Regions from separate parts of the Lysobacter sp. CA196 genome, predicted to be linked through region 2. Evidence: riboswitches for the same ligand, from Rfam matches in the RefSeq annotation. Region 2 holds a riboswitch; each other region holds the start of a gene.
What was found. Region 2 has a riboswitch for cobalamin ahead of btuB (TonB-dependent vitamin B12 receptor). Riboswitches for the same ligand answer to the same signal wherever they lie in the genome.

Region 1 (5,672 bases), on a different contig from region 2:
CGGCGCGGGTGCGCAGCGAGGCCGCATCGGAACCGGCGCCGGGTTCGGTCAGGCAGTACGAGGCCAGGCATTCGCCGCTGGCGAGGGCAGGACCCCATTCGTCGCGCAGGGCGGGGGACGCGTGCGCGGTCAGCATCCAGGTGGCCATGTTGTGGATGCTGATGAACGCGGCCGTGGACGGGTCGAGCGCAGCCAGCTCCTCGAACACGACCACCGCGTCGAGCCGGGTCAGGCCCGAGCCGCCGGCAGCTACGTCGACGTAGAGGCCGCAGAAACCGAGTTCGCCGGCCTTGCCGATGACCTCGCGCGGGAAGATGGCTTGCGCGTCCCAGTGCGCTGCGTGCGGCGCCAATTCGGCCAGGGCGAAATCGCGCGCGGCTTCGCGATAGGCGAGTTGGTCTTCGCCGAGCTGCGGTGGCGGTGGACTGACCGCCTGCAGGTTCATGACGGCGGCCATCACTTCAGACTGATCGTGGTGTTGACGCCGTGGCCGAGCGTGTCGTCGTCGAACCAACGCGCGGTGACCGTCTTGGTCTGGGTGTAGAACATCACCACTTGCTTGCCGTAAGGGCCGAGGTCGCCGAGCTTGGAGGCGCGCGAGCCGGTGAACGAGAACAGCGGCACCGGCACCGGGATCGGCACGTTGATGCCGACCTGGCCGACGTCGATCTCTTCCTGGAAGCGGCGCGCGGCGGCGCCGGACTGGGTGAAGATCGCGGTGCCGTTGCCGTTCGGATTGGCGTTGATCAACTCGATCGCGGCGTCGAGCGTGTCGACGGCCAGCACGATCAGCACCGGGCCGAAGATTTCCTCGTCGTAGATGCGCATGCCGGGCTTGACCCCGGAGAAGATGGTCGGGCCGACGAAATTGCCGCGCTCGTAACCCGGCACCGACGGATTGCGGCCGTCGAGTTCGAGCCTCGCGCCTTGCTCGACACCGGACGCGATCAGGCTTTCGACGCGTTCGCGCGCGGCGCAGGAAATCACCGGGCCGACATCGGTGCCGGGTTCGGTGCCGGCATTGACCTTCAGCGTGCGCGCCTTGGCGACCAGCTCGGGAATCCAGGCCTGGGCTTCGCCGACCAACACGGCGGTCGAGGCGGCCATGCAGCGTTGCCCAGCCGCGCCGAAGGAAGCGCCGGCGAGCGCATTGAGGGTTTGCTCCTTGTTGGCGTCGGGCAGCACCACCGCGTGATTCTTCGCGCCCATCATGCACTGCACGCGCTTGCCCGCCAGCGAAGCGCGGTTGTAGACATGGGTGCCGACCTGGGTCGAACCGACGAACGACACCGCCTTGATGTCGGGGTGGTCGCAGATCGCATTGACCACGTCTTCGCCGCCGTGCACGACATTCAGCACGCCCCTCGGTACGCCGGCCTGCAGCGCCAGTTCGACCAGGCGCATGGTCACCAGCGGGTCTTGTTCCGACGGCTTGAGCACGAAGGTGTTGCCGGTGGCGATGGCCATCGGGAACATCCACAACGGAATCATCGCGGGGAAGTTGAACGGGGTGATGCCGGCGCAGACGCCGAGCGGTTGCAGCAAGGTGTAGGTGTCGACGCCGTTGGCGACGTTGTTGGCCAGCTCGCCGAGTTGCAGGTTGCCGATCGCAGCGGCGTGCTCGACCACTTCCAGGCCGCGGAACACGTCGCCCTCGGCATCGGCCAGGGTCTTGCCCTGTTCGGCGGTGAGGATGGCAGCGAGCTCGCCCATGTGCTCGCGGATCAGCTGCTGGTACTTGAGGAAGATGCGTGCGCGTGCGCCGATCGGGGTCTTGCGCCAGCTTTTGAAGGCCTGCTGCGCCGAACGCACCGCAGCGTCGACTTCGTCCGCGGTCGCGAACGGCACGCGCGCCAGCACCGTCTGCGTGGCCGGATTGACCACGTCGCGCCATTGTTCGGACCGGGATTCGACGAACGCGCCGTCGATCAGCAACTTGACCGTCGCGACTTCGGTCGCGACGCGATTCATATCGTTCATTGTTTCAGCTCCGTGTCGCTCACCCGCGTGACGGGGATTGCGGAGCAAGACAAGTCGGTTCCACGCAACGGACATCGCGTCGAGCCAGCCCGTCCGGTTGCCCACCGCAACACCCGAGGACGGCATCGCATGCGATGCCCGCCACTGGCCGGTCTCCGGGCTTGCGAGCGATGCGCTCGATCCGCATCACCCCGACACCTTCCCGCGAAATCGCAGTGGTATTGAGTCGGGTGTTCTCGCCTACCGTTGCGGGGGCAGCGCCGGAATGGAGTCTGTCGACTCGCACCGGCTTCCCGTTTCACCCTGCTCGCCGGTACGGCGGCAGGACACCTGTGGCCGGCGGAGTGTAGGCGCCGGATCGCATGCGGACAAGCTGCGCTGCGCAAAGCTGCGCGCTCGCTCGCACGATGACCTCGTCGAATTCGTCCGGTGCCGCATTCATCTTGTCGTCGGCGTGCTCTGCCACGCGTCGTGCATCGCACCGCACCGCGGCGAATGGAATGCGGGGCGATGCGTTTATCGCCGGACTGCGCCGATCGGCGCAGTTGACCATGCTTCGCGCATCGACCGAGCTGCGTATCGCCATCTCGCAAGCCGCCGCCTGTGCTCGGTCGGACACGAAACGTCGAGCGTCGATCGATACTGTGATGGGCGGCGGATATTCCGTGCAGCGATGCAGGCGAAATGGCTGGTGCGGCGGGGATGGCTGCAGCAGGGGCAAATTCGACAGGCGCGCGGGACCGCGATGGGGAGCATCGGCGGCGTTCGCTCGGCTGGCGTCGGCTGAGGTTGGGACTGGACCTGCATGAATCCGGCGCGGGACTGCGACCGGGGTGACATTCTCAGGTCATTGCAAGATCATGGCGTAAGCGCAATACCTATCTCCGAGGAGCAGTACCCGATGGTCGATCGCGAACGACGCGGAACCGGGCAGACCAGCACGGTGGCGCTGCGCGCCGGGCTGACCCCGGAGCAACGGGACGCGTTGACGACTCTGGAACATTTCCGTTGGGAGCTGCGCTTCGTGCGCCGGCCGCTGTTCCGGGAACCGATCCCGGTGGTGTTCCATCCCGATGGCGAGCGTTATGCGGTGTTGGAGGCGGATGGGTCGCTCAATGAGAACCCGGGGTTCGAGATACGCCGCTGAGGAGTGATGGGGACAAGGATCGGGCTGAGCGACGGTGCGCAGCACTGTAATGTCCTGACGCCTGCAGGGCCTGTCTGTAGGAGCGGCGTGAGTCGCGACCGCGGGACGCGCTGCGGCGACAACGCCGATGTCGCCCATCGAAGCGGTGTCCTTTCGCGGGGGTAGGAGCGGCGCAAGCCGCGACCGCGTTCTTTCGATCTTGCGGCGTATCGCTCACGCAAGATCAAGATCAAGATCAAACGCCAAAAGCTTCCGCCACTTTAGTGGCGGAAGCTCTTCGCGTTTGATCTTGCTTGAGAGAGGCGCCGCGAGGCCATTGCGACGCGGTCGCGACTTGCGTCGCTCCTACCCCGCGAAAGGACGCCACTTCGATGGATGGCGTCGGCGCTGTCGCATCTGCGCATCCCGCGGTCGCGACTTGCGTCGCTCCTACAAAGGGGGGCATGCCTCCGCCCCCGCGCTCAGCGCGGGAAGAAGAACGGCGGATACGGACCGTAGAAGGGGAAACCCGGTTTCTCGTCGATCGGCTGCAGCGACGGGTCGGCGTCGCCGGCGACGATCGGTCCCTTGTCGGCCGACGGTCCGGTCGGGCCGGTGGTCTCGCCGATACCGAATTCCTGGCCGCTGCCGCGTTCGCCCCACAGCACGTGGCCGCCATACCACTCCTGCGTGGTCACATCGATGGCCGGCTGGCCGGCCAGGTCGAAGCGCACGCCGCCGGTCTCGGCGGAATCGTTGATGCCGGGCGCCTTGGATTTCCAGGAGCCGGTCTCGGGGAAGTTCGCATGCGAGCCCTGGCCGACGTAGGACACCGGGCGGCCGTCTTCCTTCGGCGTGTCGGCCCAGGAGCGCTCGGCGTTCAAGCCGCCATGGGCGCTGTAGCGCACCGCGGTCGGCTGGTACTGGTCGTCGAGCTGCACGGTGATCTTTTCCCAGTCGCCTTCGTGGTTCTGCACGTCGCCGAGGCCGGGCGGGCCGTCGTTGTAGGAATAGAACAGGTGGTAGGTGATGGTGTTGGTTTCGGGGTCGTATTCGTAGAGATTCTTGCTGTTGCCGAGGTCGCCGTCGCGAACGCCGTCGCCGAGTTCCTCGTTCTGGTGATCGAGGAACAACTGGCTGTCGGCGCTCTTGTTGTCGGGGCCGATCTGCGCCAGTTCGTCCGCCGGCACCTCGCCGAGCCCGTGCAGTTCCTTGTCGCCCCAGAAGTCGCGTTCCTGCCGCAGGGTCGATTGCTCGATATACGTGTTCGGGTCCTGCAGGAAATTTTCTTCCTGGGGATGGAAGTAGAGGATCGGGGCATAGCGCTGGGCGAGCTCCTGCTGCTGCACCGGGGTCAGCGGCGCCGGCACGACCGGGTCGATCGGCGGCAGGCATTGACGGGAGGGGCCGGAAATATCGGAGGGATACATGGCACTGCTCCAGGGCGGGAGGTCGCCACGGCAGTGTAGTGAGGCCGTTCCGGCGGCAGCATTCGGGCTGACCGTAGGGCGGGGCGGCAGGCTGACGAGGGGCATCGGCCGCATCGGCATGGAGCCGTGGCGAAGGGCGGAATCGGAGGGCCGGCGTCGGCCGCGGACGGCGCGGTCTCGATGCGTTGAACGAGTCGAAAGCGGCTGCCGACCGATCGCTGCGGGACGCCGCAACTGCGGAAGGGGCGACCTGTACAGAGCGTGGCCGGGATTGACAGGGCACGGCGAGGTGTGACGGAGAACGTCAGTAGTGTGACATTAGTCGCACGCGGCTCACGTATGCTTAACAAGCAATGTGCCGAATGTCACTCCTTGGCATACTTTGTGCGTTTTTATGGCCTGCGCCCGGAGCCCCGGCGCCTTCGACCTCCCTGGAACCCAATAATGCGAACGCTCACGAAGTCCCTTTTGGCCCTGTCGCTGCTTGCCGCCGTACCGATGCTCGCCCAAGCCGAATCGCAGTACACCACCGGCACCGGCACCCCGATTACCGCCAGCGCCAAGCTGGACTTCCAGATCACGATCCCGAAGATCCTGTTCCTGCGCGTCGGCAGCGGCGCGGACTACACGACCAACACCACGGTCAACCAGATCGCATTCGTCGTGCCGGCCGCTCAGGTCGGTATCGGTGGTACAGGCATCGCTGCCACCGCCGCCTCCGGCGACCTCAACGACGGCAAGGTCACCGCCAAGCTGGTCGGCAACAACGGCACCATCACCCTGACCTCGACCACCCTGGGCGCGCTCAACAACGGTGTCGCCGGCGACACCATCTCCTACAGCCAGATCGAAACGACCGAAACCATCCTGTCGTCGGCGACGGCGCTGGCCCATCCGACCCTGGCCGACGGCGCGACCACGACCTCGACCGTGGCGCCGGGCACCGGCAAGCTGGTCAACCGCGATGCGGTCTGGGCCTACAAGTACAAGAACAACAACGTGGTCGCTCCGGGCGTCTACGGCGGCGTCAACGCCAACAACAGCCGCGTCACCTACACGGCTTCGATGCCGTAAGCCGCAAGCCGGACGTCCTTTGCGACATCCCCGTTCCCGCGTCGCGGGAACGGCTCCGGTCC
Region 2 (5,672 bases):
ACCATCACTACCTCAACGACATCCCCGGCCTGGAAAACCCGACCAGCGAACGCCTCGCGGTGTGGATCTGGGAGCAGCTCAAGCCGGTGCTGCCGCTGTTGAGCGAAATCGTGGTCCACGAGACCTGCACCGCCGGCTGCCGCTACCGCGGCTGAGCCCGGGGCGGTTGCCCTGCCCCATCTCCGATCCGATCGCAGCCGGCGCCCTGTCAGACGCCGGCAACGCCGTGGTCATGGCCCCGGATTAGGCTTTGCCTGAACGGCTGCTTGGTCGCTAACCACCTGAACAGGCAGGCTTTCTGAACGGCTTTCGACCGCTCGTCGGCTCGATGTTGCATCGCAACAAAACCCCGCCTATGCTGCACCGCACAATCCAGTCGTTCTCCGTCTGGACCTTTCAGGAGCTCAGCCATGTACCAGCAATTCAACGAACAGTTCGCCGCCGCTACGCGCCAGTTCGCGGACACGGCCGCTCAGGTCAACCGTCTGGCCCTCGACAACGCCGAGGCCGTGTTCGGCCTGCAGGTCGCCGCCATCGAAGACCGCGTCAACGCCACTTTCGCTTTCTTCGGTGAAGCCGCCGAAGCCCGCGACCTGGAAGCCTTCAAGACCCTGTGGCCGAAGGGCGCGCAGATCGCTCGCGAAAACCTCGAGCGCGCTGTCAGCACCGGCCAGGAAGCTTTCGGCCGCACCGTGAAGACCAACGAAGCGATCGCCGAGCTGGCCAAGTCGCAGATCGAAACCGCTGCCAAGGCCACCCAGGCCAACGTCGAGAAGGCCGCCAAGGCCGCGGCGAAGGCGACGGCTCCGACTGCCGCCGCGACCAAGTAAGCGCACCGTCTCTCTCTCCGGCCGTCATGGCGGATGCGAAAAACCCGGCAGCTTCGGCTGCCGGGTTTTTTGTTGGCCGCGATTTTGTTGCCCGCGATTCGGCCTCGCTAATCGCCATCGGCCTGCGACAGGCCGCCAACCACGCCGCAAACGCATCGCCGCGCTAGAACAGCGGCTGCAAGCGCGCGGCCAGGGCCTGCGGATCGGGCGAGGCGACGTACGGCAAACGCCCCCAGCACGGCACCGGCAGACGCCGGCGCAGGATCTCGAAGTTGTCGTCGGCGCGCGCCATGTGCGGATCGATGTCGTTGGCGATCCAGCCGACCAGGCGGGCGCCGTCGGTCTGGATCGCGCGCGCGCTCAGCCGCGCATGGTTGATCGCGCCCAGGCGCAGGCCGACCACCAGCACCACCGGCAGGTCCAGCGCGCGCACCAGGTCGATCTGGTCGAGCGTGGCGCTGATCGGCGCGGCCCAACCGCCGACGCCTTCGACCACCACCGTGTCCGACTGCGCCGACAAGCGCGCATGCGCGGCGAGGATCGTCGCCAATGCGATCTCGACACCGGCCTGCGCGGCCGCGAGTTCCGGCGCCAACGGCAGCGGCAAGGCATAGGGATTGACGTCGTCGTAGCGCGGCGTCGGCGCACTCGCCGCCTGCAACAGCAAGGCGTCCTCGTTGCGCCAACCCTCGGGCGTACGTTCGCAACCGCTCGCCACCGGCTTCATGCCGACCGCGCGCAGGCCGTGCGCGCGCAAGGCGTGCAGCAAGCTAGCGCTGGCCACCGACTTGCCGATGCCGGTGTCGGTGCCGGTGACGAACACGCCGCGCGGAAACACCGCGGATGCGTCCGTTGGTCGGGAGGCGGCCTCCACCGGGGGCTGGGTGTGACTCATCTCGCGCTTTTCCCTGGGGCCTGGAGTCCGCCATGGTAGTGGCGACGGACGCCGCTGTTACACTCCGATGATGTTCACAACCTCCGCACTATCGGGCGGCAAGCCCGAGCAATACGCGCAACTGGTCGCCCAGGCGCGCGGTTTGCTCGACGGCGAACGCGACCGCATCGCCAACGCCGCCAACCTGTCGGCACTGGTCAACCATGCGCTGCCGGAACTCAACTGGGTCGGCTTCTATTTCTACGACGGCGAAGAACTCGTGGTCGGCCCGTTCCAGGGTCTGCCCGCCTGCGTGCGCATTCCGCTCGACAAGGGCGTGTGCGGCGCGGCCGCCTCGACCCGCCAGACCCAACGCGTCGCCGACGTGCACGCCTTCCCCGGCCACATCGCCTGCGATGCCGCCTCGCGTTCGGAAGTGGTGGTGCCGCTGGTCCATGGCGACGCCCTGATCGGCGTGTTCGACCTCGACAGCCCGGTCCCGGACCGTTTCGATGCCGACGACCAGGCCGGCCTGGAAGCGCTGGCGCGTGTGTACGTGGAGACGCTGGCATGACCGCGACGAAGATGCGCAACATCGGTCCCAAGAGCTCGGCCTGGCTGCGCCAGGTCGGCCTGCGTACGCACGAGGACATCTCGGCGATCGGCACGGTCGAAGCCTTCATGCGCGTCAAGCGCGCCGGCTTCAAGCCGACCCTCAACCTGCTGTACGCGATCGAAGGCGCGCTGCTGGACTGCCATTGGCAGGAGATCAGCGACGAACGCCGGCAAGAGCTGATCCAGGCCGCCGAGGCCGCGACCGCCCTGCTGCCGCCGCCGCGCAACAAACCGGCCGCCGCGCCGGTGCACACCACCATGCACGCCGAAGAACGCCACGACCCGTTCGAGCCAAGCAGCCACGACGGCGGCGGCCAGGACGACGACGGCGCGGCCGACCACGACCGTCCCGGCGGCCGCGACGAGGAAGACGGGCGCGACTGAGCCCGTCGGCGCCGTCCCCAGGCTCCCTGCCCCTACCGGTGTTTTGGCCCCGGGCGCCGGCTTCGCGTAGACTGCGCACCGCTTCGAGGTGACCCGGCGGCTTTCTCCATCGCCGGGTTGAAACGGGAAGCCGGTGACGCGCCCTCTCCTGCGGGAGGATCGGCGCCAGTCCGGCACTGCCCCCGCAACGGTAAGCAAGTCAGATCGCGGCAACCGCCACTGTGCTCGGCACGGGAAGGCGCCGCGACCGGCAGCCCGACCCCGTCGGCGCTGCGCTTGCGAGTCCGGAGACCGGCCTTGAGGCGCCACAGGTTGCGATGCGGAGGGCGTCGCGGCGGCTGCTATCCGGCTGTCTCCACGGCCCGCTGCCTCCTCGCAACCGTCTTCCGCCGTCGTCGTCGCGCGCCCCCGGGCGTGCGCGCTGGAGCTGTCCCCATGTCCGTCCCCAACACGCACGCCACGCGCGCACTGAACCTGTCGCTCGCCATCGCCTGTGCGCTCGCGCTGCCCACCGCCGCCATCGCCGCTCCGGCCGGCGAGGCCACCGACCTCGACGAGGTGGTGGTCACCGCCAACCGCACCGCGGTCAGCGTCAACGACACCCTGACCCCGGTCGACGTGCTCGACCGCGAGACCATCGAGCGCAGCCAGGCACGCGACCTCAACGACCTGCTGCGCGGCCGCGCCGGCATCACCATTTCGAACCAGGGCGGCGCCGGCAAGCTCACCACCCTGTTCCTGCGCGGCAGCGAGTCCGACCACGTACTGGTGCTGGTCGACGGCATCCGCGTCGGCTCGCCGACCTCGGGCCTGGCCGCGCTGCAGGACTTGCCGCTGGAACTGATCGACCGCATCGAAATCGTGCGCGGCCCGCGCTCGAGCCTGTACGGCGCCGACGCCATCGGCGGCGTGATCCAGGTGTTCACCCGCCGCGAGAAGCAGGGCTTCGCGCCGCGCATGCATTTCGGCGGCGGCAGCAACGACAGCCTCGAATTCGGCACCGGTTTCGGCGGCCGCAACGACCGCGGCTGGTTCGGCGCCGACTACAGCTTCCGCAAGACCCAGGGCATTAATGCCTGCCGCGGCGCCGGTTTCCCGATCTTCGCCGGCTGCTTCACCGACGAGCCCGATCGCGACGGTTACGAAAACCACGCCCTGTCGCTGCGCGGCGGCCTCGAGTTCAACGAGCAGTGGAGCATCGAAGGCCAGGCGCTGCGCGCCGAAGGCGAGAACGATTACGACGGCAGCTTCGTCAACCGCTCCGAGACCGTGCAGCAGGTGATCGGCGGCAAGCTGCAGTGGCGTCCGTCGGAGACGATTCACCTGCAGTTGCTGGCCGGCCGCAACGTCGACAGCTCGGATAATTTCCTCGGCGAAGTGCCGATGGGGTTTTTTAAAACCGATCGTGATAGCGCCACGCTTCAAGCGGATTTCACCGTGGCCGAAGATCAACTTCTTACGGTTGGTTTTGATTGGCTGCGCGACCGGGTCGACAGCGACACCGTGTACGACGAAAGCGAGCGCGACAACAAGGCCGGCTTCGTCCAGTACCAGGGCCGCTTCGGCGCGCAGTCGTTCGAGGCCAGCGTGCGCCGCGACGACAACGAGCAGTTCGGCGGCCACACCACCGGCGGCGCGGCCTGGGGCCTGAACTTCGCCGAGCGCTGGCGCGTCACCGTCGGCTACGGCACCGCGTTCAAGGCGCCGACCTTCAACGAGCTGTACTACCCATTCTTCGGCAACGCGACCCTGCGCCCGGAAGAGTCCAAGACCTGGGAACTCGGCCTGGCCTATCGCGGCGAGCGTTTCAACGCCCGCATCGACGGCTTCGACACCCGCGCCGACGACCTGATCACCTACGACTCGTCGATCAACCTGCCCAACAACATCGACCGTGCGCGCATGCGCGGCGCCGAGCTCGGTATCGACACCACCTTCGCGCAGTGGACCCTGGCGGCGAGCGCGAGCTTCCTCGACACCGAGAACCGGGTCGGCTTCTACCAGGGCAACGACCTGCCGCGCCGCGCCAAGCACAGCGCGCGCATCGACCTGGACCGCAGCTTCGGCAAGTTCCGCTTCGGTGCGACCGCGGTCGGTTCGGGTTCGCGCTACGACGACGTCGCCAACAGCACCCGCCTCGGCGGCTACGGCACCCTCGACCTGCGCGCCGAGTACGCGATCACCCCGGCCTTGAGCCTGCAGGCGCGCGTGGCCAACGTGTTCGACCGCGAGTACGAAACCTCTTCGTACTTCAACCAGCCCGGCCGCGAGTGGTTCCTGACCCTGCGCTACGCACCGGTCAACTGAACGCGCCGATCAAGAGACCGGCGGATCGTTGAGCCTCGACGGAAAGCCCGGCATCGCCGGGCTTTCTGTTTATGGCGAAGGAACAGGCACAGGCACAGGAACAGGCACAGGCACAGGCACAGGCACAGGCACAGGCACAGGCACAGCGAGCGTACCCAAGCTCAGGTCGGCCGCAGTCCGCATTGCACCCAACTGCGGCCGGCGATGTCGGCGACCACGCCGATCATGCCGTGGCGCCAGCGCCCGTCCTCCGGCCCCGAGGCCAAGGCTTCGTAAAGCTGCGCCGGCACGCCGTCGGCGAGGCTGCGCAACTTGGCCGCGGCCTCGACGTCGTGATGGAACAAGCTCTTGGCCACGACGAAACAACTCAGCGCGCGCGGCGTTCCGTCCGCCGACAAGGCGATGCTGATGCCGACATGACGCGGCAAGGCGCCGCCGTCCACGACCGCTTCGAGCATCTCCATCAACGGCCCGGCATCGCCGAGCACCGCACGCGCCATCGCCACGAGCGCCGGCCGATCCAACTCGTGGCCCAGCGCATAGAACTCGACGCTGCCGTCGGGGTTCACTCCACTCAATCGCCAGGTCAACAAGTTCGAGCGCAGCAGGAAATAGCGATCCCGCCACACCGCCGGCAACCGCCCCGCATACAGATCGACATA
Region 3 (5,672 bases), on a different contig from region 2:
ACAGCAGGCCGTAGGCGATGAACGAGGCGATGCCGAGCAGGTTGCCGAGATGACCGCGATCGACCAGCACCAACTTGGCCAGTACCACCGCCATCAACACCGCGCCGGCCAACCACAGGCCGCGCTGGCCGCGGCGCGAACCGGCGATCCAGCCGGCCACGCCGAGCACGCTCCAGACCACGGTCAGGCTGGTCTGCACCAGGCTGGTCGAGAACATCGACGACGACCACGCCACGCCGCCCCAGTAGTGCGCGCTGCGCAACACTTCGACCGTGATCAGGACGAAGCCGGCAGCTGCGAGCAAGGGCACGCGGCGGCGGCGCAGTTCGTCGCCGACCAGCGGCGACGCCAGCCATGCGCCGAACACCGTCAACACCGCCCATTGCATCAGGCCGAGCGGATTGAGCAAAGGCAGCCACATCAGCGGATGCGGGTTGGCCGGAGTAGCGAGAGTGAAGCCGATCGCCAGCGCCAGCACGATCGCGAACGAAGCCAGCAACGGCGCACGCCAAGCGGCGAAACGCTGCGACAGGGGCTGTGCGACCAGGCCCGGGCGCCACAGCATCGCCGCCGCCATGAACAGCATCGGCAGCAACAAAGCCGCGACGGTCCAACCGGTGCCAAGCACAGGGATGCCGTTGTGCTGCCACAAGGTCAACACACGCAGCAGGGTCACGCCGATCGCCAGCGTCCACGCCCACCACCAGCCCGAATGGGCCAGGCCGAGTTCACCGCCGGCGCGTTCGCGCAAGCCGATCAGGGTGCGCCAGCCGAGCACCGCATACAGCGCCCAGGCCAGCCAGCCGAATCCGGCGAGCGGATAGTCGTGCAAATCGGTCTGCACGAACAGCAAGGGCAGCGCCGACAGCAGGGCGAACATCGCGGTCAGCGACAAGGCTTTCCAGCTGTGGCGACGGAACACTTCCGCGGCGATCCAACCGCTGGCGGCGGTCAGCATCAGCACCGCATCGGCGCTGTGGCGGTCGGGGACGAAGTCGGCGATCTCGCTGCCGGCCGCACCGAGCCACCAGGCCAGGCCCCACAGGTAATACGGCAAGGCCGGCCCTGGGCTGTCGCTGCGACGATGGCTCCAGGCGCTGGCGAAACCGGCGATGGCGATCAGCAGGGCGCCGGCGAAGCTGGCGTTGAGCAGCGGTACTTGCGCGTCCCAGACCGCGTCGCTGGCGCCGATGACGAAGGCGAATGCGGCCGCGCCCTGCAACAGGAAGCCGACCAGCTGCGGCAAGCGACGCTGCTGGCGCAAGCCCAGCCAGACCATCGCCGCGCCTTCGAGCGCGAACACGCAGGCGGTGGCCTCGGCGGCGAGCGCCAGCGGAATGGCCAGGGTGGCGAAGCCCACGGCGAGCAAGGCATACGGCGTCGACAGCTCGATGAAGCGCCGATCGCGACGCAGCCACCATGCCAGTGCCGCATACAACGCGCCCAGCCCCAGCGCGCAGAACGCCAGCGGCATGCGATCGCCTTCGAGCAAACCGGCCTGCAGCGAGAACGCGACCAGCGGCGTGCCGAACACCAGGCAGCCGTCGATGAGGTCGCGGTGCCCAGCCGGACGCTTGCGCGCGTACAGCACCGGGATCAACAGATAGAAGGCGAAGAACAGCAGCAGGAAGGGCTCGGTGGTGGAGAAATGCTCGGGGCGGTACTTGAGCACGCCCCACAAGGTGCCGATGCCCCAGGTGAAGACGAAGCCGAGCAGATTGAGCACCCGCCACGGCCGCCACCAGGCGATCGCGAAAATGCCGGCATTGAGTACGGCGTAGTAACCGAACAGGGCGACGTGGTTGCCGGAACCGGTCGACAGCCAGATCGGCGCGAGGAAACCGGCGAGGATCGCGAACACCGCCAACGCCATCGCGTTCTGCCTCACCGCCAGTACGCCGGCCCCGGCCACCAGCACCACGCTGATCGCGAACGCCGCGCCGGCCGGTATCAGCTGGTACAGCTTGAAAGCGGCGAACACCACCAACAGCAGCACGCCGATCGCGCCGCCCTGCAGGCTCAGGGCGAAACTGCGCTTGCGTTCGCGCTGGCGCCAACCGAACACCAGCCCCGCCATCGCCGCGAGGGCGACGCCGGCCAGGCGCAGCTCGATCGGCAAATGCAGCCAGCCTTGGTCGGTGGCGTACTTCAACAGCGCGGCGACGCCGGCGAACAACACCAGCATGCCGACCTTGACCGGCACATTACCCTCGGTGAACCAACGCCGCAGCCAACGCGCGGCGACGGTGAATACGTCCGGCGGCGGCGGTGCGGCAGGCGCGCGCCAGGCCGCAGGCGCGGCGCGCGCAGCGGCCGGGCGGGCGGCGACGTCCTGCGGTATCGGCGGCGGCACGCTCGCGGCCGGCGACGGCGTGGGCGCCGAGACCGGGGCAACGGGTTTGGCTGGAACGACCGCAGGAGGAACAACCGTGCTGACAGGCGGCGGACGAACCGGCGGCGCTGTCGGCGGCGGCGCTTCGCGCGCGATCCGCTCGGCCAGGGTTTCGTCCCCGCGCTGGCCGGACCTGGCCGCGCTCAGCGACTCGGCTTGCTGCGCCACGCGACGCTCGAGTTCGGACACGCGCGATTTCAGTCCGGCGACTTGCATCAGCGCCACCACCAGCAGGACCGGCACCAGCAACAACCCCAGTGCCACTAAAACGATCAGTGCTTCCATCACCCGTCCCTGTTCCGTGCATCGTGCGCTTGGTCACGAACGTTACACCAAGCCGCAAGCCTTGAAGGACAAGGCTTCACGCATTCTATACACAGCTTGTTCACCACATATCGCGTTGACGGAATCGATAAACCACACTATGTTGTGCCCGTCGGTGCCGATCGCGAGATTGGCTCAATAGGGAAGCCGGTAAGGACGCAGCCAGCGCGACGTCCAAAGCCGGCGCTGCCCCGCAGCGGTATGGGAAACGAACGCTACCAAGCACTGGACGCGCCTCGCGCCTGGGAAGCGGTAGCCAGTAGGAGACGCGAGTCGTCGTGTCCCGAGCCCGAAGACCTGCCGACAGCCGCGCGTTGCACACCGCGCGGTACCGGCCCAGGAGTCTTCGGGGGAAGACGGCCGGTGTCGCAGCACGATGGCTTCGCTGTCGTGCTCGTTCCGTTGCGGCGCCGCCACGCGCGCCGACGCGGGATGCGCCCGTCTCGGGCCGCGCGACACCTCGCCTGCAAGCCCCCGAGTTCCGCGCCCGCGGGGGCACGGCCGTGCCATCGACGACGCCGCTGCGCGGCCGGTCGCCGATGGCGCGTCCGCGTTCTCCGCGCGTCGCCCTTCGCGGGAAGGTCGGCGACCCGTGCACCCACGCCCCGGAGTTACGCCATGACCACGCTCGCACCCGAATCGTCCGCCGCCTCCCCCGCCGCCGACACCGCCGCCAAACCCGCCCGCGACCCGCAAGCCGACACCGGTTTCGCGCTGACCCCGCCCGCGGCCAACCTGACCATGAGCGTGACCAAGCGCAACGGCCGCCGCGAGCCGGTCGACCTGAACAAGATCGTGCGCGCGGTGACCCGCAGCGGCGAAAACCTGTACGCCGTCGACCCGATGCGCGTGGCCACCCGCACCATCTCCGGCCTGTACGACGGCGCGACCACGCGCGAACTCGACGAGCTGTCGATCCGCACCGCCGCCCTGCTGACCGCCGAAGAACCCGAATACGGCCGTCTCGCCGCGCGCCTGCTCGCCGGCGTGATCGAGAAGGAAGTCGCCGGCATCGAGATCCATGCGTTCTCGCAGTCGGTCCAGCGCGGCTTCGACCTGGGCCTGATCAACCAGCGCCTGCTCGACTTCGTCCAGGCCAATGCGCGCAAGCTCAACGACGCGATCGACCGCAACCTCGACGCCAAGTTCGATTACTTCGGCCTGCGCACCCTGTACGACCGCTACCTGCTGCGCCATCCGACCGCGCGCACCGTCATCGAGACCCCGCAGCAGTTCTTCCTGCGCATCGCCTGCGCGCTCAGCGAAGACGTCGGCGACGCGCTCGCCCTGTACCGGCGCATGGCCCAGCTCGACTACATCCCGAGCTCGCCGACCCTGTTCAACGCCGGCACCACCCACGAGCAGCTGTCGAGCTGCTTCCTGCTCGACTCGCCCGACGACTCGCTGGAAGCGATCTACAAGCGCTACATGGACGTGGCCAAGCTCAGCAAGTTCAGCGGCGGCATCGGCCTGAGCTATACCCGCATCCGTTCGCGCGGCTCGCTGATCCGTTCCACCAACGGCCTCAGCAATGGCATCGTGCCCTGGCTGAAGACCCTCGACGCCTCGGTCGCCGCGGTCAACCAGGGCGGCAAGCGCAAGGGCGCGGCCTGCGTCTACCTGGAGCCGTGGCACGCCGACATCGAGGAATTCCTCGAACTGCGCGACAACACCGGCGACGAAGCGCGCCGCACCCACAACCTCAACCTGGCCAACTGGATTCCCGACGAATTCATGCGCCGGGTCGAGGCCGACGCCGACTGGTCGCTGTTCGACCCGTCCAAGGTGCCGCAGCTGACCGACCTGTGGGGCGAAGCCTTCGACCGCGCCTACCACGCCGCCGAAGCGGCCGGCCTGGCGACCAAGAAGGTCAAGGCGCGCGACATCTACGGGCGGATGATGCGCACCCTGGCGCAGACCGGCAACGGCTGGATGAACTTCAAGGACAAGTCCAACCGCGCCTCCAACCAGACCCTGCGCGACGGCAACGTCATCCACTTGTCGAACCTGTGCACCGAGATCCTCGAGGTCACCTCGCAGGACGAGACCGCGGTCTGCAACCTCGGCTCGATCAACCTCTCGCACCACGTCGAGATGTACGACGATCCCAGCTCTAATAAGGGCGTGGGCGCGTTCGATTTCGACAAGCTCGCCGAGACTGTGCGCTTGGCCGTGCGCCAGCTCGACCGCGTCATCGACCTGAACTTCTATCCGATCGAGACCGCGCGCCGCGCCAACCTCAAGTGGCGCCCGGTCGGCCTGGGCTCGATGGGCCTGCAGGACGTGTTCTTCAAGCTGCGCCTGCCGTTCGATTCGGAGCCGGCGCGCAAGCTCGCCCAGGAGATCGCCGAGGCGATCTACTTCCACGCTCTGTCGGCGTCGAACGAGCTGGCGATGGAACACGGCAAGCACCCGTCCTTCGCCGATACCCGCGCATCGATCGGCGAACTGCAGTTCGAGGCCTGGGGCGTCACCCCTTCGCAGCCCGAACGCTGGGACGCGCTGCGCAAGCGCATCGCCGAACACGGCCTGCGCAACTCGCTGCTGATCGCGATCGCGCCGACCGCGACCATCGCCTCGATCGCCGGCTGCTACGAGTGCATCGAGCCGCAGGTGTCGAACCTGTTCAAGCGCGAGACCCTGTCGGGCGACTTCCTGGTCGTCAACAAGTACCTGGTCGAAGAGCTCAAGAAGCTCGGCCTGTGGACCGCGGAGATGCGCGACCGGATCAAGATGGCCGAAGGTTCGATCCAGTCGGTGAACGAAGTGCCGGATGCGCTGCGCCAGGTCTATCGCACTGCGTGGGAGCTGCCGATGCGCTCGCTGATCGACATGGCCGCCGAGCGCGGCGCGTACATCGACCAGAGCCAGTCGCTCAATCTGTTCATCGAGAGCCCGAACATCGGCCAGCTCAGCTCGATGTACATGTACGCCTGGAAGAAGGGCCTGAAGACGA
Region 4 (5,672 bases), on a different contig from region 2:
GCGATCTTGCGGTCGATCAGTTCCTTCTTGCGCTGCATGCGTTCGCGATGGCGTTCTTCCGTGCTCGCGGCGAAACCGGCGCGGTCGGCCGGACCATTGGTGTTATCCGTGCTCATGCCGTCGCTCCGCTGCGCTGGCGCAGCAGCAGGCTGCGCGCAACGGTGTAGACCACGAAGGCCAGGCCGACGTAACCGGCCAAGGTGCCGAGTGCGCGCGGGTAGTACTGCGGAATGCGGTCGATGAAACCGGCCAGGCTCGCATCCGGGTAGCGGCCGGACAGAAAATAGAACCCGCCCTTGGAAATCAGATACGCCACCACCGAGGTCGCCAGCACCACCAACACCAGCCGCGGCACCGTGGCCCAGTGGTCGCGATGCACGCGCGCATAGACGCGTCCGCCCAACCACAGGGCGCCGTAGGCCAGGGCCAGCGCCCAATAGGCCGGCGACAAGCACCAGTCGGTGATGCGGCCGAGCGCCAGGCTGCCCAGGTCGAGCGCCGAGGACAGCACGAAGAACGCCGGGAACGCCCAGACCGGGCGCAGCAAGGCGCCGACCAGGAAAAACACCGCCCACGACGCGCTGGGCAAGGCGTCGACGCTGGCGAAGTGTTGGCCGCGGGTGCAGATCATCAGCAGCGCCAGCGACGCGCCGGTCGCGATCAGCGCCTGCCGCGATTCCAACGGCAACGCCGCGGCGGAGGCGACGGGAAGAGGGTTCGACATGCTCAAGCTCCGGAACGCGAAGGGACGGCTATCAACGGTTCGTGGTCGGCTGCGAGGCCGGCGGGCGCGCAATGCGGGCGATCGCCGCATGCGCGACCAGCGCGACCGCGATGTAACTCAAGGTGGTGCGTACGAACAGCGGGCCCCAGCGCCAGACTCGGCTCAGGTATTCGGCGACGTTCGGCTCCGCGTAACGGCCGCCGAACCAGTAGAAGGCGCCGTTGGAAATCAAAAACGACAGGCTGGCGGCGACCAAGGCCACGCCGAAGACCCGCGCGAAGCCGCGCCAGCCGGCCGGCATGCGCGGCGCATACCAGCGCCCGGCGTACCAGAGCACGGCATAGGCCAGCAGCAGGAACGCATACGACGGCGTTACACAGTAATGCGCGAAGAAATCCAGGCCGCGCCCGGTGATCGCGAAGTAGTCGATGCCGACCGCGGCGAGCAGGAAACCGACGAAGCCCAGGTGCCGGCGCAGATACAGACCGCCGAGGAAGAACACCGCCATCGAGGCGTCGGGCAGATGCAGCAGATCGCCGAAGTGATGAAAGCGCGTGGCGATCATCACCATCAACAACAGACACGACAGGCTTAATTGAATGGGACCGGGCAAGTTTTTCATCGGCGACTCTCGATAGGCGCCGGCAACACGGTGGTTGCCGGCAAAGCCCGCGGGCGCGGGCCGAGGTGCTGATCCGTCAGCGGGAAGGCCGGTAACGCAAGGTCAACAGATAGTTGCGGCCGGGCTGGTTGTAGAACGCGGCGGTTTCGTAACGGCGATCGAACACGTTGTTCGCCGCCAGCTGCACGCTCCAGGCTTCATTGAACACATAGCCCAGGCGCAGATCGGTGAGCGCATAGCCGGCGAGGCGACGCGTATTGGCCAGGTCATCATAGCGATCGCCCGCGGCGTAGACGCTGGCGCCGAACGACCAGGCACCGTTGGCGACCGCGAAACGGCGGTCGGCGTCGATGCGCGCGCTCTGCCGCGCGCGCCGCGGCAGCAGCTTGTCGCGGCTGGCGCTGCGGCTGTCGTTGCGCGGGTCCAGCCAGGTCGCGCTGGCGCGCAAGTCCCAGTCGGCCAGGCGCGTGTCGAACACCGCTTCCAGGCCGCGGATGCGCGCACGGTCGACGTTGCCGGGCAGGCCGATCGATGCATCGAACGCGATCAGGTCGTCGATGTCGCTCTCGTAGGCGTTGAGCGACCACACGTGCTGGCGGCGCTCGCCGTGGGTGCCGCGCAGACCGATCTCGACGCTACGCGAGGTTTCCGGCGCCAGCGCGGCATTGCCGTAGCCTGGGTAGTACAGCTCGTTGAAGGTCGGCGCCTTGAACGCGGTGCCGTAGCTCGCGGTCAGACGCAGCGCCTCGCTGAGGTTCCAGCCCCACAACAGGCTGCCGGTGGTCTCGCCGCCGAACTGGCTGTCGTCGTCGCGGCGCAGGCTGGCCTGCAACGCATGCGCGCCGAAACTCTGCTGCCACTGGCCGAAGGCGCCGCGCAGGATGCGAGCGTCGCGGGCATAGCGGGTGTTGCTGTCGATGCGGTCGCGCTGCCAGTCGAAACCGAGGGTGAGCAGGCCGCTGCCGAGGCCGATGTCGCCCTGCACCGAGCCGAGCTGGCGGCGGGTTTCGAAGGTGCTGGAGTACTTGCCGTTCTTGTAGGTGTCGCTGAGGTCTTCGCTGCGGCCGGCGCTGGCGCTGAGGCTGACGCGATCGCTGGGCCGGTAGCGCAGCTTGGCGCCGGCGACCTGCTGCACGCCGTCGGCCTCGTTGTTCTGGCTGCCGTCGTACTGATTGTGGTTTTCGGCGCGGAACAGACGCGCTTCGGCGTCCCACTGCTCGTTGAAGCGGTAACCGCCCTGCAAGGTCAGCGAATCGCTGCGATAACCGTCGCGGTCCGGCGAGTTGGTGAAACAGCCGGCGCCGCCCGGCGAAGGCTTGCCGCGGCAGGCGTTGATGCCGTCGGTGTCTTCGTGGGCGGCGTTGATCGAATACCAGCCGCGCTCGCTCTTGCCGGCCACGCCGGCAGTACCGCGATGGGTGGCATAGCTGCCGATCGAAGCGCTGAAGCTCGGCACGAACGCGCCCTGCGGGCGCCGGGTGAAGATCTGGATGACGCCGCCGATGGCCTCGGAGCCGTACAGGCTGGAGAACGGGCCGCGCACGATCTCGACCCGTTCGATCTGTTCGACCGGAATGTCCTGCAGCGAGGCGCCGCCACTGGTCGCCGAACCGATCTTGACCCCGTCGATCAGCACCAGCACATGGTCGGACTCGCTGCCGCGCAGGAATAGCGAGGTCGCCTTGCCCGGGCCGCCGTTGTTGGCCAGCGAAGCGCCCGGCGTGCCGCGCAACAGCTCCGGCAGCGACGACGGCTGCAGGCGCTCGATCTGCGCTCGATCGATCACCGTCACCGCCGCAAGCGTGGCGTCCTGGGTCTGGGCGGTGCGGCTCGCGGTGACCACGACCTGGTCGAGATCGACCGCGGGCGCGGCCAGCGCCGAGGCGGCGAATGCGGAGCCGGCGAGCACGAAAGCGCAGCGCGCAGGAAGGCGCGCAAGGCGCAGGGATTCGGAAAAACGGAACGTCACAGTCGGCTCTCCATGGCCGCGCCTCACCCGCGCGGTCTAGATCAGGTCGTGACAGGGAGACGGCGGAACGGAGACGGCGCGCGCGCCGATGCCCCGAGACACGGCCCTCCGCCTGTCGGTTCGCGCTCCGGGCCGGTCTCCGGGCTTGCGAGCGGAGTCGGTCCGAGATCGGACCGGGTCTCCCGTACCGCGCCTTCCCGTGTCGGAACACAGTGGCTTCGTGCGGTGCGTGTACTCGCTTACCGTTGCGGGGGCAGCTCCGGATTGACCGACCTGGCGAACGCCAGAGCGGGGACCGGATTCCCGTTTCAATCGCCGATTATGTGTCGGCGATCACCTTGAGCGCGTGCATCTTAGCAGTGGTGCGCCGTGGGGATGCCACCGGATTTTCGCGCAAGCGCGCTTTGAAGTGCTGGATCGCGGCCAGGCGCCTCTCACGGGGACGTGATCCCCCCAGTCATCCTCGCGCAGGCGGGGATGACGGCTGGAAAGCGGATGGCGACTTGAGGGGATTCGAACCTTCCGGCCCAGCACAGCGGGCACCGATCCACCCCCGGGTTCCGCAAAGAGTGTGCCACTACCACTTTTCTACTACTTGCGTTAGGCAAGATTTGGCCGCTTGATTGACCGGTTGTTACGTTCGTGTTAAATCAAAATGACATCGCTGTCATCACCACCAAGGAGTCGTCATGCCCGTCCGCCGCACCTTCGCCGGTTCACGTCACCCTCTGGCCCTCGGCCTCCTGGTAGCGCTCGCCGCGCCGGTCCACGCGCAAGACGCGCCGCAAAGCGATCCCAAGACCCTGGACCAGGTCATCGTCACCGGCACCCGCGTCAGCGACCGCACCGTCGCCGAGTCCACCGCGCCGATCGACATCATTACCCCGGAAACCCTGGAAGCCACCGGCACGGTCGAGCTGGCCACCGCGCTGTCGCGCGCCCTGCCCTCGCTCAACTTCCCGCGCCCGGCCATCACCGACGGCACCGACGCGGTGCGCCCGGCGCAGCTGCGCGGCCTGGCCCCCGACCAGGTGCTGGTGCTGGTCAACGGCAAGCGCCGCCACACCACCGCCCTGATCAACCTCAACGGCAGCCAGGGCCGCGGCTCCTCGCCGGTCGACCTCAACGCCATTCCGATCGCCGCGATCGAACGCGTCGAAGTGCTGCGCGACGGCGCCTCGGCCCAGTACGGCTCCGACGCCATTGCCGGCGTCATCAACGTCGTGCTCAAGGGCAGCGGCACCGGCGGCAGCATCGCCGCGCGCTACGGCCAGTACAGCGCCGGCGACGGCAAGCAGTACCAGTTGTCCGGCGACACCGGTATCAAGCTCGGCGAAAACGGCTGGCTGCACCTGGCCGCGCAGGGCGGGCACCAGGACCAGACCAACCGCGCGCGTCCGTTCCAGGGCCGCGTCGAGCAGCGCTACGGCGATCCCGAGATCGACCAGGGCGCGTTCGCCTACAACGGCGAATACAACCCGACCGACTACCTGAGCTTCTATTCGTTCGGCAGCTACAGCGAACGCGACGTGCTGTCGAACGGCTATTTCCGCTTCGCCGGCGACCCGCGCAACATCCCGGCGATCTACCCGAACGGCTTCCTGCCGCAGATCCACAACGTCAGCAAGGACCGCGCCGCGGTGTTCGGCCTGCGCAGCGAAACCGCCGGCGGCACCCAGATCGACCTGAGCTACAACTACGGCCACAACGGCCTGACCTTCGACATCGAGAACACCCTCAACCGCAGCCTGGGCCCGACCTCGCCGACGCAGTTCTACGCCGGCGCGCTGGAAGTCACCCAGCACGTGCTCAACCTGGACTTCACCAAGTCGATCGACTTCGGCTGGCAGTACCCGGTGACCCTCGCCTGGGGCGCGGAATGGCGCGGCGAGGAATTCTCCGAACGCGCCGGCGAGCCGCTGTCCTACGCCAATGGCGGCGTGGCTGCGCCGAACGGCCAGATCATCCCGGGCGCGCAGGTGTTTTCCGGCTTCCGCGCCAGCGACGCCGGCGACTTCGACCGCCACAGCTATTCGGTCTATATCGACGCCGAAGCCGACCTGACCGACAAGTTCTCGCTCGGCGCCGCCGCGCGTTACGAGACCTACAGCGATTTCGGCGAAACCACCTCGGGCAAGCTGTCCGGCCGCTACGCCTTCACCGACAAGGTCGCGCTGCGCGCCACCGCCTCGACCGGCTTCCGCGCGCCGTCGCTGCAGCAGCAGTTCTTCCAGTCGATCGCCACCAACTTCATCAGCGGCATCCCGTATGAAATCGGCACCTTCCGCGTCGACAACCCGGCCGCCATCGCCCTGGGTTCGGAAGCGCTGAAGGCGGAAGAATCGACCAACTACAGC

Region 1: it holds a riboswitch for cobalamin, as region 2 does, so the genes downstream of both, ACTOWK_RS21420 (CoA-acylating methylmalonate-semialdehyde dehydrogenase) here and btuB (TonB-dependent vitamin B12 receptor) in region 2, are expected to answer to the same signal.
Region 3: it holds a riboswitch for cobalamin, as region 2 does, so the genes downstream of both, ACTOWK_RS18345 (ribonucleoside-diphosphate reductase subunit alpha) here and btuB (TonB-dependent vitamin B12 receptor) in region 2, are expected to answer to the same signal.
Region 4: it holds a riboswitch for cobalamin, as region 2 does, so the genes downstream of both, btuB (TonB-dependent vitamin B12 receptor) here and btuB (TonB-dependent vitamin B12 receptor) in region 2, are expected to answer to the same signal.

Annotation. Positions count from the first base shown of each region.
Region 1 covers NZ_JBQJIN010000036.1:15,306-20,977, reverse strand. Annotated here, with positions in the region: gene ACTOWK_RS21425 (acyl-CoA dehydrogenase family protein) at 1-445, opposite strand, end outside; gene ACTOWK_RS21420 (CoA-acylating methylmalonate-semialdehyde dehydrogenase) at 457-1,971, opposite strand; cobalamin riboswitch at 2,110-2,329, opposite strand; gene ACTOWK_RS21415 (hypothetical protein) at 2,882-3,127, shown strand; gene ACTOWK_RS21410 (Vps62-related protein) at 3,589-4,536, opposite strand; gene ACTOWK_RS21405 (hypothetical protein) at 4,981-5,610, shown strand.
Region 2 covers NZ_JBQJIN010000004.1:57,995-63,666, forward strand. Annotated here, with positions in the region: gene queD (6-carboxytetrahydropterin synthase QueD) at 1-155, shown strand, start outside; gene ACTOWK_RS05435 (phasin family protein) at 411-830, shown strand; gene bioD (dethiobiotin synthase) at 994-1,668, opposite strand; gene ACTOWK_RS05445 (GAF domain-containing protein) at 1,796-2,278, shown strand; gene ACTOWK_RS05450 (TfoX/Sxy family protein) at 2,275-2,703, shown strand; cobalamin riboswitch at 2,773-3,017, shown strand; gene btuB (TonB-dependent vitamin B12 receptor) at 3,139-5,010, shown strand; gene ACTOWK_RS05460 (hypothetical protein) at 5,172-5,672, opposite strand, start outside.
Region 3 covers NZ_JBQJIN010000024.1:74,898-80,569, reverse strand. Annotated here, with positions in the region: gene ACTOWK_RS18350 (DUF2339 domain-containing protein) at 1-2,677, opposite strand, end outside; cobalamin riboswitch at 2,813-3,035, shown strand; gene ACTOWK_RS18345 (ribonucleoside-diphosphate reductase subunit alpha) at 3,335-5,672, shown strand, end outside.
Region 4 covers NZ_JBQJIN010000002.1:190,295-195,966, reverse strand. Annotated here, with positions in the region: gene cobO (cob(I)yrinic acid a,c-diamide adenosyltransferase) at 1-116, opposite strand, end outside; gene ACTOWK_RS03540 (hypothetical protein) at 113-724, opposite strand; gene ACTOWK_RS03535 (hypothetical protein) at 756-1,346, opposite strand; gene btuB (TonB-dependent vitamin B12 receptor) at 1,423-3,291, opposite strand; cobalamin riboswitch at 3,429-3,671, opposite strand; gene ACTOWK_RS03525 (TonB-dependent receptor plug domain-containing protein) at 4,005-5,672, shown strand, end outside.